DNA from 3 places in the Streptomyces cinereospinus genome. Region 1 is predicted to be linked to each of the others. Evidence: riboswitches for the same ligand, from Rfam matches in the RefSeq annotation. Region 1 holds a riboswitch; each other region holds the start of a gene.
The links. A riboswitch is a leader RNA that binds a small molecule or an ion and turns the genes downstream of it on or off. The one in region 1 is predicted to bind cobalamin.

Region 1 (5,442 bases):
ACGAAAACCGTGAAAATCGTATGAAGCATGCTGATGCTGTCTCGAAAGGTGCTGAATGTGCGATCCATCTGGAACGGCGCCATCTCGTTCGGCCTGGTCAGCATCCCGATCAAGCTGGTGAACGCCACCGAGAGCCACTCGATCTCGTTCCGCCAGATCCACACCGAGGACGGCGGCCGGATCCGCTACCGCAAGTTCTGCGAGCTGGAGGACCGCGAGGTCACCGGGACGGAGATCGGCAAGGGGTACGAGGACGCGGACGGCTCGATCATCCCGATCAGCGACGAGGACCTGGCCCAGCTGCCGATCCCGACCGCCCGGACGATCGAGATCGTGGCCTTCGTGCCGGGCGACCGGATCGATCCGCTCCAGATGGACGCGGCGTACTACCTCGCGGCGAGCGGTGCCCCCGCCGCCAAGCCGTACACCCTGCTGCGCGAGGCGCTCAAGCGCAGCAACAAGGTCGCCATCGCCAAGTTCGCGCTGCGCGGCCGGGAGCGGCTGGGGATGCTGCGGGTGGTCGGTGACGCCATCGCCATGCACGGGCTGCTCTGGCCGGACGAGGTCCGCGCGCCCGAGGGCGTCGCACCCGACACCCACGTCACCGTCCGCGACAAGGAACTCGATCTCGCGGACGCCCTGATGGACACCCTCGGCGAGGTCGACCTCCAGGACCTTCACGACGAGTACCGCGAGGCCGTCGAGGAGGTCATCGCCGCCAAGGCGGCCGGCGAGGCGCTCCCCGAGGCCCCCGCGCCCGCGACGGGCGGCAAGGTGCTCGACCTGATGGCGGCCCTGGAGGGCAGCGTGCGCGCGGCCCGGGAGTCCCGCGGCGAGGCCCCGGCCGAGGAGGCCCGGGTCAGCCCGCTCGCCCAGCGCGCGGCCGGCCGCGCCACGCCCAAGGAACCGGCCGGCAAGAAGTCCACCGCGAAGAAGGCGGCCGCCAAGAAGACCACCGCGTCCACGTCCGCGTCCGCGAAGAAGACGGCGTCCAAGTCCGCGCAGGGGACGAAGAAGGCGGCGGCCTCCAAGAGCACGGCGAAGAAGACGCCCACGAAGAAGGCGGCATCCCGCAAGCGCTCGGCCTGAACGCGCTCGGCCGGGCCGGCCCCGAACGGTGCCGACGCGCCGGGTTCCCGTACCGGCAGCGGTCCTGCCGCCGCGGGCGGTCGCGGGGCTCAGCCCCGTCGTTCCGTCGGTGCCTCGCGGGGGGCCGTCAGCGCGGCCAGTTCCTCCGCCGTGCGCGGGCCGGGGGGCGGGCCGGCCGGCAGGCCGTGGACGCGCAGCAGTTCCGCCGCCGCGACGCCCCACGGCAGGCGCAGCCCCGCCTCCCGCAGCAGTTCCGTACGGGCCAGCTGCCCGGACGCGGGGCCGGTGCGGACACCGGACGGGGTGAGCAGCGCCGCGTCGTCGGCCCAGCGCAGCGCCAGGTCGACGTCGTGCGTGGCCATCACCACCGTCGTGCCGCTCGCGCGCAGCCCGTCCAGGGTGGCCAGCAGCCGTTCCTGGCCGTCGGGGTCCAGCCCGGCGGTCGGCTCGTCGAGGATCAGCACCCGCGGCCGCATGGCGACGGCACCCGCGATGGCGGTCCGCTTGCGCTGCCCGTACGACAGCAGGTGCGTGGGCCGGTCGGCCAGCCGGGCGATGTCCAGCGCGGTCAGCGCCTCCTCGACCCGGGCCCGCACCTCGCCGTCCGCCAGCCCGAGGTTCAGCGGCCCGAACGACACGTCCTGCGCCACCGAGGCGGCGAACAGCTGGTCGTCCGGGTCCTGCACCACCAGCTGGACGGTGGTCCGCAACCGGGTCAGCCCCTTCCGGTCGTACGACACCGGCGCGCCCTCCACCGTCACCCGCCCGGCGCCCGGCCGAAGCCCCCCGCTGAGCAGCCGCATCAACGTGGTCTTGCCGCTGCCGTTGCGGCCGAGCAGCGCCAGCGCACGCCCCTCGCGCACCTCGAAGTCGAGGCCGGTGAGCACGGCCGGGCCGTCCTCGTAGGCGAAGGACACGCCCCGCAGGGCGACCAGGGCGGCGGCGTCGCTCATGACAGCGGCCTTTCGAGGACGTGGGTGAGGACGGCCAGCGCCGCGAGCAGCGCGACACTCACCGCCGTGAACGGCACCGAGACACGGGCCTCGGGCACCAGGACGCGCAAGGTGCCGTCGTAACCGCGCCCGGCGAGCCCGGCCTGGAGCCGCGCCGCCCGGTCGAAGGCCCGTACGAAGGCGGTGGCGCCGAGCCCGGCCAGCGACCGCCACCGGGCGGCCCGCGTGGTGTGTCCGAGCCGGGCCGCCTGGGCGTCGTGGATCCGGCGCACCGCGTCCAGGAGCAGGAAGCTCATGCGGTACGTCACCAGGGCCACGTCGACCACCGGCGCGGGCACGCCGGCCCGCACCAGACGGGGCAGCAGGTCGGACACGGGCGTGGTGAACGCGAAGAGCAGCACGCCCAGGGAGGCGGCCGAGGTGCGCAGCAGCAGCTCCCCGGCGCGCCCCGCCCCGCCGTCCGCGAGCCCGACGAACCCGTCCGGGCCGCCGACCCGCACCAGCAGCGGCAGCGCGCCGGTGACGCAGAAGCCCAGCGGCACCCGGTAGGCCCGCCACAGCCGGCGCCCCGGCACACCCGCCGGACCCAGCAGCAGGGCCAGCGTCGTCACCAGCACCAGCGCGGCCCCCGGCCAGGGCGGCAACGAGATAGCCAGCACGGTCAGCCCCAGGGCGAGCACGGCCTTGTCCACGGGGTGGCGGCGGCGCCAGCGACTGCTGTGCGCCGCCGCGTCGATCGGCAGCACGAGGCTCAGGCCCCCTCGGCCCCGTCGCGCCCCGGCTCCCGCACGGCACCCTGCCGTTCCTGGGCCGGGGCCGACCCCCGCTGTTCTTGTTCTTGTTCCTGTTCCTGTTCTGGTTGCTGTGCCTGTGCCTGTGCCAGCGCCGCGCCCTGGCGGCGTCCGCGGCGCACCCCGAAGTAGTAGGCGAGCGCGCCCGCGCCCACCGCCGCCTGGAGGGCGAACAGACCGGACTCGATCTCCCCGGAGGGCGGCTCGTACAGCGGCGAGAACCACGGCTCGTAGTCCGGGTCCAGTTCGGTGATCGCCGTCTCCGCCTCGGTGTCGGAGCCGGTGAACGGCTTCTCCTTGTGGTCGCCGAGCCCCAGCACCAGCGGCAGCACGGCCAGGGCGGCGACGGCGGACACCAGCAGCAGGTTGATCTTCGTGCCGCGCTTCATCGGGCCACCGCCTCGGTGCCGGTTCCGTCCGTGCCGGTGCCCTCGGTGCCCTCGGTGCCGGTTCCGTCCGTGCCGGTTCCGTCCGTGCCCGGTCCCCCCGTGCCGGTGCCCTCCGGGTCGGGCTTCCGGCCGGGCAGTACGCCCAGCCGGCTCAGCTCACCCTTGCTGGACTGCACGAGCAGCCGCATCACCAGCACCGTGAGCAGCCCCTCGCTCACCGCGAGCGGGATCTGCGTGACCGCGAAGACGGCGCCGAACGTGCCGAGCGCGCCGAGGAATCCGCTGCCGGGGTCGGGGAAGGCGAGCGCCAGCTGGACGCTGGTGACGCAGTAGGTGGACAGGTCGGCGACGAACGCGCCGCAGAACACGGCGACCATCAGCGGCACGTCGAACCGCCGCAGCAGCCGGTAGGTCCCGTACCCGGCCCAGGGGCCGGCGATCGCCATCGAGAAGACGTTGGCGCCCAGGGTGGTCAGCCCGCCGTGGGCCAGCAGCAGCGCCTGGAACAGCAGGGTGATGGTGCCCAGCACCGCCATCACCGGCGGCCGGAACAGGATGGCGCCCAGGCCCGTGCCGGTGGGATGCGAGCAGCTCCCGGTCACGGACGGCAGCTTCAGCGCCGACAGGACGAAGGTGAAGGCGCCCGAGGCGCCGAGGAGCAGGGTGCTCTCGGGATGCTCCCTGACCTCACGGGTGAGGGACCGTACTCCGTGGACGACGAACGGCGCGGACGCGGCACCCCAGGCGATCGCGTGCGCCGGAGGCAGAAAACCCTCGGCTATGTGCATGGCTCGAACAGACCCTCTCCAGCACCTCGTGGATGGTGTACATCGCGCCTCGGCCGGTCTCCTGGCTGACGGGTGACACCGCCCGTGCTCCGCCTTCCCGGGTCCGAGGACCCAGTGGCTGCCCGTGAGGGCCGGAGCCGGACTTCCCGATCACAGTGGCGAGGGCCGCACCGGCATCACACCGGATTTCCCGTTCACCAAGGCGTGGTGACAGTAGTGCGCCCGCGGGGGTGGTGACAAGCGGCGCATCGGGGCGCGAACGCGCTGGTCACACGGCGCACCCGGCGGACGCCCCGTGTTTCCGGGCCCCGCAGCGGCGGCCCTCCACCGGCCCACGGCGGCGAAGTCGCTCCCGCCGGGCCGCCGCCGGGCCGCCGCGGTCCCCCACTCGGTGCACATCGGTTCGTACAGGGGGAGTGAAGGATGGACCACCCGACGTACACCCACCCGTGCCGTCGCGACCGCCCGGCCCGCCGCCCCGCCTCCGGCGCCGCGACCCGCCGGCCGTCGCCCTCGGCAACGCCTCCCTGCTGGGCGTCGGCCACCTGCTGACCGGGCGCCGCGGACTCGCCGCCACCGCGGCGCCGGGTACGGCCGTACCCGCCTGGGCGCTCGCCTCCACCGCCTGGTGGGGCCGCGAGACGGCCGCCCTGGTCCGGTGGGCGGCGGTGGTCGCCCACGGCTGGTTCGTGGCGAGCCGCGGCACTGCCCGCGCCGCCTCGCGCGGGCGGCGCCCGGTGGCGCTCGGCGTCACCCGGCCGGTGCTGCCGGCGGCCGGGCTGCCGCGGTACGACGCCGCGCGCATCGCGGAGAGCGTCGGCGAGGCCCGCGACCGGGGCGACTGCGCCGGGTTGTGCGACGCGCAGGACGGGGTCCGGGCCGGGCATCGCCTGGCCGACGCCCCGTCGGGCGCCCGGGGCGACGAGGCGGTCGAGGACGGCCGGCGGCTGGAGACGGCCGGCGTCCTGCTGGACAGCGGACCGCGCGGCGACACCGAGGCGTCGGAGAAGGGCTTCGGCATCCTCGCCGAGGTGCTCCCCGAGCCCGGCAACGAACGCACCGCCCGCGCCGTCCTGGACGGATTCCTCGCCAAGGCCTGCCCACCGACAGCCCCCGCGGCCGGGTGGCTGGTGGGGAGGTCACGGCGTCCCCGGGAACGCGGGCACCGGACCGGCTCCGGTGGGAGGATGGAGTCCGCCGATTCGCCTGAGGGGGTTTCACATGAGTCGGACCGTGCGTTGGCTGCTGCTGGCCGTGGGGTCGCTGGCGGTGTTCGGGCTGTGCGTGTGGCTGGGGGACGTGCTGCTGCCCTGGGACCGGCCGGAGCGGATCGGCGCGGGCGCGGGAGCCGGTGCGGTCCTCGCGGCGGTGCTGGTGGCGTGGGGCTCGTCCGTGATCAACTCCACTCCTCCGCCCCCGTCCCCGGGGGCGG
Region 2 (5,442 bases), on a different contig from region 1:
GCTGTTCCCCCGTCAGCAGGGACGGGGACAGGCCGGGCACGGAGGACGCCGTCAGCCACAGGCGGCACATCCACTCCAGCTGGGCCGTGCGGTCGTAGGCCTGGGCGAGGGTGCTGCCGTGGGTGACGGTGCCGTGGTTCTGGAGCAGGCAGCCGGCGCGGCCGGCCAGGGCGCGCAGCATGTTCTCGGCCAGTTCCTCGGTGCCGTAGGTCGCGTACGGGGCGACCCGGACGGGTCCGCCGAGCGCGCCGGCCATGTAGTGGATCACCGGCAGCTCCGTCACCAGCGTGGAGACGGCGGTGGCGTGCACGGCGTGGGTGTGGACGACGGCACGGGCGTCGGTGGTGCGGTAGACGGCGAGGTGCATGGGCAGTTCACTGGTCGGCACGAGGGTGCCGCGGACCTGCCGCCCGTCGAGGCCGACGCCGGTCAGGTCGGCCGGGGCGAGCCGGTCGTAGGGGACGCCCGAGGGGGTGACCAGGACGGTGTCCCCGACGCGTACGGAGACGTTGCCGGACGTGCCGACGACCAGTCCGTCGGAGACGGACCGGCGAGCCGTGGCCACGAGTTCCTCCCAGGCCCGGGCCTCCTCGTCCGGCACGCCGCTCCCCCGCCGCTCCGCGTCGCCCTGCGCGTCGCCGGGGCCGCCCCGGGCACCGCGCGCGTCCCGCCGTTCCCACTGCTCTTCCGTCATGCCGCGATCCTGCCAGCCGGTCCGCCGCCGTGTCCCGGCGCGGGCGCGGCAACGGCGGCGGCCTGCGGGTGACCGATGTCTCACCGACGGGCCGGCGACCCGGCCGGGGCGGTCCGCGCGGGGCGCCTGGCCCGGTACGTCCGGGCCCGGTCCGGACGGCGCGGGGGCCGTCGATGCGCGGGGTCACGGCACCCCTCGTCCGTGGACACCAGGAAGCCCTTCCCAGTTCATCTTTCGTTCACTTAGGTTACCTACGTTCATCCGGCCAATGACCTCGAACGATTGCCTGGGTAAATGGAAGGCATCTCGCTGATCCTCGCGATTGTGGTGGTGACCGCACTCGCGTTCGATTTCACGAACGGTTTCCACGACACCGCGAACGCGATGGCGACCACCATCTCCACCGGTGCCCTCCGGCCCAAGGTGGCGGTGGCCATGTCCGCCGTCCTCAATCTGGTCGGCGCCTTCCTGTCCGTGGAGGTCGCGAACACGATCTCCAAGGGCCTGGTGGACGAGAGCGGCATCCGCCCCGAGGTGATCTTCGCGGCGCTGGTCGGCGCGATCCTGTGGAACCTGCTGACCTGGCTGGTCGGCCTGCCGTCGTCCTCCTCGCACGCCCTGATGGGCGGCCTGGTCGGCGCCACCGTCGCCTCGGCGGGCGTCGGCGCGGTCCACGGCGACGTGCTGGTCACCAAGGTGCTGATCCCGGCGGTCGCCGCCCCGCTGGTGGCGGGCGTCGCGGCGATGATCGGAACCCGGCTGACGTACCGGCTCGGCCGGAAGGCCGACGGCGAGGCGGCCGCCAAGGGCTACCGCGCCGGCCAGATCGCCTCCGCGGGCCTGGTCTCGCTGGCCCACGGCACCAACGACGCGCAGAAGACCATGGGCGTCATCACCCTCGCCCTGGTCGCCGGCGGCACCCTCGCCCCGGACTCCGACCCGCCCCTGTGGGTCGTCCTCTCCGCCGGCGTCGCCATCGCGCTCGGCACCTACCTCGGCGGCTGGCGCATCATCCGCACCATGGGCAAGGGCCTGACCGACCTCCGGCCGCAGCAGGGCTTCGCCGCCCAGACCAGCGCCGCGACGGTCATCCTGGCCTCCTCCCACCTCGGCTTCTCCCTCTCCACCACGCACTCGGTCTCCGGCGCGGTGATGGGCGCGGGCCTGGGCCGCAAGGGCGGCGTGGTCCGCTGGTCGACGGCGACCCGGATGTTCGTCGCCTGGGGCCTCACTCTCCCGGCCGCCGCGCTGGTCGGCGCGGTCGCCGAGTGGGTGACCGGCTTCGGCGCCTGGGGCACCGCCGCGGTGGCCGTCTTCCTGGTCGCCTCCAGCGCCGCGATCTGGAAGCTCTCGCGCCGTGAGGTCGTGGACCACACGAACGTCAACGACACGGACGAGGAGCCGGCCGGCGTCGTGACGACCGCGATGGCCGCGGTGACCCCGCCTCCGGCCGGCCCGCCGGCGGACGACCTCACCGCCGCGCTGCCCGCGCAGAAGACGACCGCCGAGCCGGCGCCCTCCCAGGCCACGGTCTGAGCACCCCGCTCGCCCGAGCACCCGGTTACCGGTCATCCGGTACTGAGCATCCGGTTACTGAAGGAAGCAGCAGCATGAAGATCGACTGGGCGGCGCTCGGCTCCGTCTTCGGGGTCAGCCTCGTGGCCACGGTGGCCCTGGTGGGCCTGTTCACCCTCGGCATCGCCGGCCTGTCGCGGCGCGAGCGCGCCGCGGAGCGGGGCGGCTCGGCCGCCCTGGCCGTGACCGGCGCCTGCGCCGCGTTCGCGGGCTGCGCGGCGGCGGTGGCGTACGGGATCTACCTGATCGTGGCCTGACGGCCGGACCGCGCGAGCGAGCGCCCTGACACGCGGCCCCCGGCGGGGGGACCGGGCAGGGCGCGCCGTCGTGCGCCGGCGGGCGCGGCGCACGACGCGGACGAGACGGGTGTCGCCCGTGTGGTGTGGGCCTCAGCACACTGCCCCGTCGCAGGTCAACGGCGAGTTGACGGCCGTTCGGGCCCCATGGTGGACTTCCGGGGCCATGTACGGCGGCAGGAGAGGAAGCCCGGTGTGAATCCGGCGCGGTCCCGCCACTGTGACCGGGGAGGAAACGCCCCGGGAGCCAGGAACTCTCACCGCCGGTCTCGTCGAACCAGGGCGTGGACACCCTGAGTGAGGACATAACGCGATGCTCGGCTGCCCAGTGAGGTCCTGCACCAGGTCCCTGCCCGACCGCTCGGCCGGCTGAGCCGCATGCGTGCCGACCGCGTCTTCGCGTACGGCGCCGCCGCCGGACTCCTCGGCGACCTGCTCCTCGGCGATCCGCGCCGCGGGCACCCGGTCGCCGCGTTCGGGCGGGCCGCCGCGGCCGTGGAACGCCGGCTGTGGCGCGACCACCGCGGGTGGGGGGCGCTGCACGCCGCCGTGTGCGCCGGTGGCGCCGTCGCGCTGGGCGCCGCCGCCCACCGGGCCGTACGGTCCTCCCCCGCCGCCTCCGTCGCGCTGACCGGCGTCGCCACCTGGGCCGTCGTCGGCGGGACCTCGCTCGCCCGGGAGGCCCGGGCCGTCGGGCGGGCCCTGGAGAGCGGGGACGTCGCGGGGGCGCGGGCCCGGCTGCCGCACCTGTGCGGGCGGGATCCGCAGGCGCTGGACGCGGACGGGATCGCGCGCGCGGTGGTCGAGTCCGTCGCGGAGAACACCTCCGACGCCCTGGTGGGCGCCCTGGTGTGGGGAGCCGTGGGGGGCGTGCCGGGGCTGCTGGGGTTCCGGGCCGTGAACACGCTGGACGCGATGGTGGGGCACAAGTCGCCCGCGTACCGCCGCTACGGGTGGGCTTCGGCCCGCCTCGACGACGTCGCCGGATGGCCGGGGGCCCGGCTGACCGCCGCGCTCGCCGTGCTGGCGGGCGGCGACGCGCGGGGGGCCGTACGGGCCTGGCGGAGTGACGCCGCGCGGCATCCGAGTCCCAACGCCGGGCCGGTGGAGGCGTCGTTCGCGGGGGCGTTGGGGGTACGGCTCGGGGGGACGTTGTCGTATGCGGGCCGCATCGAGCACCGGCCCGTGCTGAACGGTGGGGGGCGTGCGGTGGAAGTCGGCGACATCGAGCGGGCCGTCCGGTTGTCCCGGCGGGTCGGCTGGCTGGCGTTCGGGGTGAGCGCGGCGGGTGCGCTGCTGCGCGGGCGGCTGTCGGGGAGGCACGCGTGACCGGCCGTGGGCTGCTCGTCGCCGGCACCACCTCCGACGCCGGCAAGAGTGTCGTCACCGCCGGGATCTGCCGGTGGCTGGTGCGCCAGGGGGTGCGGGTCGCGCCCTTCAAGGCGCAGAACATGTCGCTCAACTCGTTCGTCACCCGCGAGGGCGCCGAGATCGGGCGGGCGCAGGCCATGCAGGCGCAGGCGTGCCGGGTGGAGCCCACCGCGCTGATGAACCCCGTGCTGCTCAAGCCGGGCGGGGAGCGAAGCAGCCAGGTGGTGCTGCTCGGCAAGCCGGTGGGCGAGCTGAGCGCGCGCGGCTACCACGGTGGGCGGCAGCAGGCGCTGCTGGGCACCGTGCTGGAGTGCCTGGCCGAACTGCGGGGCACGTATGACGCGGTGATCTGTGAGGGGGCCGGTTCTCCCGCCGAGATCAATCTGCGGCGGACCGACATCGTGAACATGGGGATCGCGCGCAACGCGCGGCTGCCCGTGCTCGTGGTCGGCGACATCGACCGCGGGGGCGTCTTCGCCTCCTTCTTCGGGACCGTCGCCCTGCTCTCCCCCGAGGACCAGGCGCTCGTCGCCGGGTTCCTGGTCAACAAGTTCCGGGGGGACGTCTCGCTGCTGGAGCCCGGCCTCGGCATGCTGCACGGGCTCACCGGGCGGCGGACGTACGGCGTGCTGCCCTTCCGGCACGGCCTCGGCATCGACGAGGAGGACGGGATGGCCGTCTCCCTGCGCGGGGCGGTCCGGGAGTCGGGCGCCACCCCGCCCGTCGGTGCGGACGTGCTGCGCGTCGCGGTCTGCGCGGTTCCCCTGATGTCCAACTTCACCGACGTGGACGCCCTGGCCGCCGAGCCGGGTGTCGTCGTGCGGTTCGTGGACCGGCCGGAGGAGCTGGCCGACGCGGATCTCGTCGTGCTGCCGGGGACCCGGGGGACGGTCCGGGCCCTGGAGTGGCTGCGGGAGCGGGGACTGGCGGACGCCGTGCTCCGCAGAGCCGCGCAGGGGCGCCCGGTCCTCGGCATCTGCGGTGGCTTCCAGATCCTCGGCGAGCACATCGAGGACGAGGTCGAGAGCCGGCGCGGGCGCGTCGACGGGCTCGGGCTGCTGCCCGTACGGGTGCGGTTCGCCCGCGAGAAGACCCTCGCCCGGCCCGCCGGGGAAGCCCTCGGCGAGCCCGTAGAGGGCTACGAGATCCACCACGGGGTCGCCGACGTCCACGGCGGCGAGGCGTTCCTCACCGACGGCGCGGGACGCGGCCTGGACGGCTGCCGGGTCGGGCAGACCTGGGGCACGCACTGGCACGGCTCGCTGGAGTCGGACGGCTTCCGGCGGGCCTTCCTGCGCGAGGTGGCCGCCGCCGCGGGCCGCCGCTTCGTGCCGGCGCCCGGCACCTCGTTCGCCGCGCTGCGCGAGGAGCAGCTCGACCGGCTCGGCGACCTGATCGAACAGCACGCGGACACGGACGCGCTGTGGCGGCTCATCGAGTCCGGCGCGCCGCAAGGACTGCCCTTCATCCCCCCGGGAGCACCCGCATGAGCACAGTGTTGTTGTT
Region 3 (5,442 bases), on a different contig from region 1:
GCGCGCGCCTCGTTGCCCCGGTCGGTGGTCAGCAGCAGCAGGTCCAGCACCGCCGTGAGCACCGACGCGATCGCCACGCCGGAGAGCACCAGCCGGGCCGAGGTGATCCGGCCGCCGGTGCGGGCGGTGGCGTAGACGAGCAGCAGCGCGCCCAGGGCACCGGCGAACGCGGCGGCCGACAGCGACGCCGGTCCGAGCAGGCTCACCCCGAACACGATCACCGTCACCGCGCCGAGGGACGCGCCGGAGGAGACCCCCAGCAGGTAGGGCTCGGCGAGCGGGTTGCGCACCAGCGCCTGCAGGGCGGTGCCCACGACGGCGAGCCCGGCACCGGTCACCGCCCCGAGCAGGACGCGCGGTGCCCGGATGTCCAGCACGATGGTCGCGCGGGCCCGCGACCAGTCGGGGGTCACCCAGTCGGCGCCCAGCGCGTGCGTCACGATGCCCCACACCTGGCCGGGCGGCACCTGCACCGAGCCGATCGCGAGGCCGGCCGTGGCGGAGACCACGAGCAGCACGGCGAGCACGAGCAGCGTCCCGGCCACGGTGCCGCGGCGCGCGCCGCGTCCGTCCGGTGCCCGTCGTGCTGCCCGCCCGGCGGGTGCCCCGGTCGCGGTCCGGGTCACCGGAAGCTCTCGGGGTGCAGTCCGCGGGCGAGGTCCTCGACCGCGTACGCCGAGCGGACGCCGACCAGGGTGGCGGTCAGCGGCAGGACGACGAACCGCCGGTTCTTCACGGCCGGTACGTCCGCGAGGGCGGGCTGGGCGAGCAGGAACTCCTTCTTCTGCTCGACGCTGCCGGCCCCGGTGTAGTCGTAGACGGCGATGACCTCCGGCCTGCGTTCGACGACCTGCTCCCAGGAGACGTCGCCGAAGACGTCGTCGAGGTCGGCGAAGACGTTCCGGCCGCCGGCCAGCCGGATCAGCTCGGTGCCCAGGCTCTTGCCGCCCGCGGTGAAGGCGGTCTTGTCCCCGCTGTCGTAGACGAACACGGGCACCTCGGGCTCGTCCCGCACGGCGCCGGCGGCCCTGCCGACCCGGCCCCGGAGGTCGGCGACGAGCCGGTCGGCCCGGCCGGTCACGCCGAAGATGCGGCCGACGGTGCGGATCTCGTCGTAGGTGTCCTCCATCGTCACCCGCTTCTCGCCGCAGTACTCGCGGTTGAGATGGGTGTCGATGCCGGCGTCGGCGAACGCCTCGCGGGAGCGGCCCTCGTTCTCGGCGAAGGCACTGCCGTAGCCGCCGTAGACGAGGTCGGGTCCGGTGTCCAGGACGGTCTCGAAGGACGGCTCCTTCTGCGCCAGTTCGGGGATCGCCTCGAAGTCCTCGCGCAGTCCGGGCAGGACGGCCGAGTCGGGGAAGGCGGTGCCGACCATGCGGTCCCTCAGCCCGAGGGCGAGCATGAGTTCCGCCGGGTGCTGGTGGATGGTGACCACCCGGGACGGCGGCCGGTCGTACGTCGTGCGCACACCGCAGTTGTCGACGGTGACGGGGAAGCCCTTGAGCGACGGCGCCGGCGCCTTCTCGTCCCGGGCGGCGTCGCCGGACGAGACGCAGCCGGCGGTGAGCAGCGCCGCCGACAGGGCGAGCGCCGCCGCGGCGCGCAGCGGCCGGCGCGTACGGGCAGGGGGTAACAACCGTGACACGTAGAGCCTCCTGGAGTCCGCGCTCCTCGGAACGGGCCCGCGACAGGGCAGTGTCCTGACTCCCGGATCGACGTTCCCCCTGCCTTCCCGCGCGGTCGGCGCAGTGGCATGTCGAGGGGTGCACTCCCCGGTCACAGTGGCGGGACCGTGCCGGATTCGCACCGGCTTCCTGGTTCCCGTCGCGGCGATGACCCAGTGATAGTACGTGCCTTTGAGTGAGGAGTGACAGGGCGTGCGCTCCCGGCCGCCCGCCTCCGCCTGCCGTCAGGTCTCCCGGACGGCCCGCAGGACGAGGCGTTCGGCGTTCTCGTCGTACGGGCGGCCGTCGAAGCCGCCGAAGACCTCCACCCGGCCGAACCCCGCCTGCTCGGCCATCTCCCGCAGCTCCACCGCGCTGTACACGAACCACACCAGTGTGGCGCGGGTGACCCGGTCGCCCCGCACCAGCACCCAGTCGCTGCGCAGCCGCGCCCAGTCGTCGAGCACGGTGTCGGTCTGCACCAGCAGGTCGTCGCCGCGCCGCACCACCTTGGGCGGGGTGACCCTGCGCGCCAGCAGTTCCTTGCCCGCGAGGTCCAGGACGAGGGTGCCGCCGGGTGCCAGGCAGGTGTGCATGGTGCGCAGCACGCGCGCGTTGTCGGCGGGGTCCTCGAAGTACCCGAAGGACGTGAACATGTTGAGGACGACGTCGAAGCCGCCCGGTGCCGTGTAGGCGCGTGCGTCGGCCCGCACATAGGTGACGTGCGCGCCGGCGTCGGCCGACCGTTCGCGCGCCCGGTCCAGCATGGCCGGGCTGAGGTCCACCCCGGTCACGTCGTGGCCGCGTCGGGCGAGCGGCACGGTGAAGACCCCGGGACCGCAGCACAGGTCCAGCACCCGTGCGCCGGGCGGGAAGGAGAGCAGGGGGGAGGTGCGCAGCAGGTCCTCGGCCTGGGCGTGACGCTGTTCGGAGAAGAGGAAGTCGTGGAACTCCGTCCAGAAGTCATCGTCCTGGAACCCGCCCGTTCGTGTCATGCGGCGTCAGTGCTCCTTCGTCGGGACCGTGAGGGCCGGGCCGTCGCGTGGTACGGCGGTACAAGATCAGCAGCAGCGGGGGGAGCAGGAGGCACTGGGCGGCGGCCAGCAGCCAGAACCAGCCGGTGTTCCCGGCCTGTTCGCCCAGCCGGTACAGCTGCCCGCCCAGCACACCGCTCGCGCAGGCGCCGAGCCCCGCGGCCAGGCGTTGCCGGCCGAAGACCTGGGCGTCGGAGCAGCGGCTGCGGCGCAGCGCCTCCAGGTCGTTCTTGAGGAACAGCACGATGTCGCCGAGCGTGATCAGCGCTCCCCCGGCCAGCAGTGCCGCCCGGGTGCCGATCGCCAGCACGGCCAGCCCGGCGGCCAGGCCCGTGAATCCGGCCGTGAGGGCCACGGCGTACGGCAGGCGCCGGATCCACTGGGCCGCGAGCGGCTGGACGACGATGACCAGCGTGAAGCAGAGCAGCAGCACCAGGCTGTAGAACCCGCTGGAGGCCCGGTCGACGGCGTAGACCGCCAGGTAGTGCTGGAAGTGGAAGTAGAGGTAGAAGGCGAGCGCGTTGGCGGCGAACGGCAGCGCCGCCGGCCCGGCGAGCAGGCCCCGCCCCGGCGCCCGCGCCCCCGGCTCCGGCTGGGGCTCCGGCTGGGGCTGGGGCTGGGGCTTCGCCTCGGGGAGCCGGGCGTGGCCCGCGGTGACCAGGACGAACAGCGCGGTGACGGCGACGAACAGCCGGCCGGGTGAGGACAGCACGAACGGCCCGGCGATCAGCGGGCCCACGGCCATGCCCGCGTTGAGCGCCGCGTTGCCCGCCGACAGGAACGCCGGGCGGTGCTCGTCGTCCACGCCGTGCACCAGGTACGCCTTGTTGGCCGGCAGGTACAGGGCCGCGCCGCAGCAGGTCAGGACCAGCGCGCCGACCGCCAGGGGCGGCCAGCGCAGGGCCAGCAGCAGGCCGACGAACCCGGCCGTGCGCACGACGAGGGCCGCCAGCATGGTGCGGCGCAGCCCGATCCGGTCGGCGAGGGCCCCGCCGACGACGCCGCCGGAGAACTGCACGAGTGACGCCACCGCCAGGACGACACCGACCGTGCCGAGCCCCATGCCGAGCCGTTCGTGCAGGAACACCGACATGAACGGCAGGACCATGAAGCTGCCGAGCGGGATCAGGAACGAGCTGAGCAGCAGGAAGCGCGGCGGACCGCCGAGCGTGGACAGCGCGGCCCGCAGGCCGGTGGCGCCCCGCGCCGGATCAGTCACCGCGGGCCCCGGCGCCGGCCGGCGGCGGAAACGGTTCGGTGCGCACGCGTACGGCGTTCGCGGCGGCCACCGCCCGGTGCGTGGCGAGTTCGGCGGTCTCGGCCTCGGCGTAGACGATGCCCGCGTAGCCGCGGCTGTCGCCCAGGTGCTCGACGGCGTCGCCGATCCGTTTGACCGGGTACCAGGCGGGCGACCCCGGCATGGCCGCCAGCCGGTCGAGCCCGGCGACCCCGGTGAACGTGCCGGGCGCCGCGGGGTAGCCGAGGACGAACGCGACGGCCGGGCCGCCGGGAAGTGCGGCGTCCATCAGTCGGGGGCGGCGGCCGAGGGCGGCCTCGATCATCGCCTCGTACACGTTGACCCCCAGGGCCCGGCACAGGCCCTCGCCGACCAGGGCGCCCCCGATCCTGGGGTTGACCTCCACCACCTCCGGTCCGTCGGCGGTCAGGACGAACTCCACGTGGGCGAAGCGGTCGGTGTAGCCGAGGGCGGCGAGCACCTCGCCGAGCCACCGTTCCAGCGACACCCGCCGTGCCTCGGGGAAGGCGACGGGGAAGGCGGTGATCTCCTCGCGGAAGTGGGGCTCCGGTGACATCAGCCGGCTGGAGACGCCGAGCAGCCGGGTCCGGCCCGACCAGGTGAGGGTCTCGGCGCTGTACACCGGCCCGGTGAAGTAGGGCTCGGCGAAGAGCCGTCCCGTCAGTCGCCGGCCCGCTGCCTCGCCGAGCGCCGCGTCCAGCTCCTCGCCGTCCCGGACCAGCCAGACGTTCTGCGATCCGGTGCCGGCCGTGTCCTTCAGGACGGCGGGCAGTCCGGCCTCCTTGAGCAGCAGTTCCCGCAGGTCCGTGCCGGGGGCGGTCGCCTCGACGGCCCGCCCGCGGGTGAGTCCACGCTCGTGCAGCCGGTTGCGTACGGCGGCCTTGTCGCGGGTCAGGCGGAGCACGGCCGGGTCGAGTCCGGGCAGGTCGTGACGGGTGGTGAGCTCGGCTCCGACCAGGGTCCAGGTGTCGGTGGAGCTGATCAGTCCGTGCAGCTCCGGGGTCCGGTGCAGGTCCTCGCTCAGCCGCTGCACGTCGAAGGTGTCCGTCTCCACGACGTCCAGGGCGCCCGGGGGCAGCCCGGCCAGTTCGTACGCGTAGTAGGCGGGGTCGCGGGTCAGCAGCCGCAGCCGCTCGCCGAGCGCGTCGGCGGCGCGTACCAGACGGCCGAGGCCGAAGGTGAGGGACTCCAGGCAGACCACGGTCATGCCACCCGCTCCTTCCAGCGCGCCGGGCAGGGGGTGCGCTGCCACGTCATCGTGGACCAGGGCATGGTCATCGCCTCGGGGTCGCGGACCTCGACGGGTTTCAGCGCGGCGGGGTCCGGGGCCTCCGCGTGCCGGGCGAAGACGCGTTCGACGTAGCGGTGTCCGGTGTCCGCGCCGATCACCAGGTGCAGCCGGTCGGGGTGGCGGCGGGCCTCGTGCGCGGCGGCCAGGTACGCGGCCCCGGTGGACAGTCCGGCGAACACCGCGTGCTCGCGCAGC

Region 2: linked by a shared signal. The riboswitch ahead of ACFF45_RS28240 (cobalamin biosynthesis protein) and the one ahead of ACFF45_RS04065 (energy-coupling factor ABC transporter permease) in region 1 are both predicted to bind cobalamin.
Region 3: linked by a shared signal. The riboswitch ahead of ACFF45_RS32025 (ABC transporter substrate-binding protein) and the one ahead of ACFF45_RS04065 (energy-coupling factor ABC transporter permease) in region 1 are both predicted to bind cobalamin.

Annotation. Positions count from the first base shown of each region.
Region 1 is NZ_JBHMCY010000005.1:107,078-112,519, forward strand. It holds gene ku (non-homologous end joining protein Ku) at 58-1,089, shown strand; gene ACFF45_RS04050 (energy-coupling factor ABC transporter ATP-binding protein) at 1,179-2,042, opposite strand; gene cbiQ (cobalt ECF transporter T component CbiQ) at 2,039-2,788, opposite strand; gene ACFF45_RS04060 (energy-coupling factor ABC transporter substrate-binding protein) at 2,794-3,222, opposite strand; gene ACFF45_RS04065 (energy-coupling factor ABC transporter permease) at 3,219-4,010, opposite strand; cobalamin riboswitch at 4,045-4,227, opposite strand; gene ACFF45_RS04070 (hypothetical protein) at 5,232-5,442, shown strand, end outside.
Region 2 is NZ_JBHMCY010000070.1:29,324-34,765, reverse strand. It holds gene ACFF45_RS28255 (class II aldolase/adducin family protein) at 1-694, opposite strand, end outside; gene ACFF45_RS28250 (inorganic phosphate transporter) at 989-2,230, shown strand; gene ACFF45_RS28245 (hypothetical protein) at 2,305-2,526, shown strand; cobalamin riboswitch at 2,700-2,841, shown strand; gene ACFF45_RS28240 (cobalamin biosynthesis protein) at 2,944-3,894, shown strand; gene ACFF45_RS28235 (cobyric acid synthase) at 3,891-5,426, shown strand; gene cobN (cobaltochelatase subunit CobN) at 5,423-5,442, shown strand, end outside.
Region 3 is NZ_JBHMCY010000095.1:11,942-17,383, reverse strand. It holds gene ACFF45_RS32030 (FecCD family ABC transporter permease) at 1-626, opposite strand, end outside; gene ACFF45_RS32025 (ABC transporter substrate-binding protein) at 623-1,645, opposite strand; cobalamin riboswitch at 1,674-1,857, opposite strand; gene ACFF45_RS32020 (class I SAM-dependent methyltransferase) at 1,910-2,659, opposite strand; gene ACFF45_RS32015 (MDR family MFS transporter) at 2,628-3,917, opposite strand; gene ACFF45_RS32010 (ATP-grasp domain-containing protein) at 3,910-5,163, opposite strand; gene ACFF45_RS32005 (cysteine synthase family protein) at 5,160-5,442, opposite strand, start outside.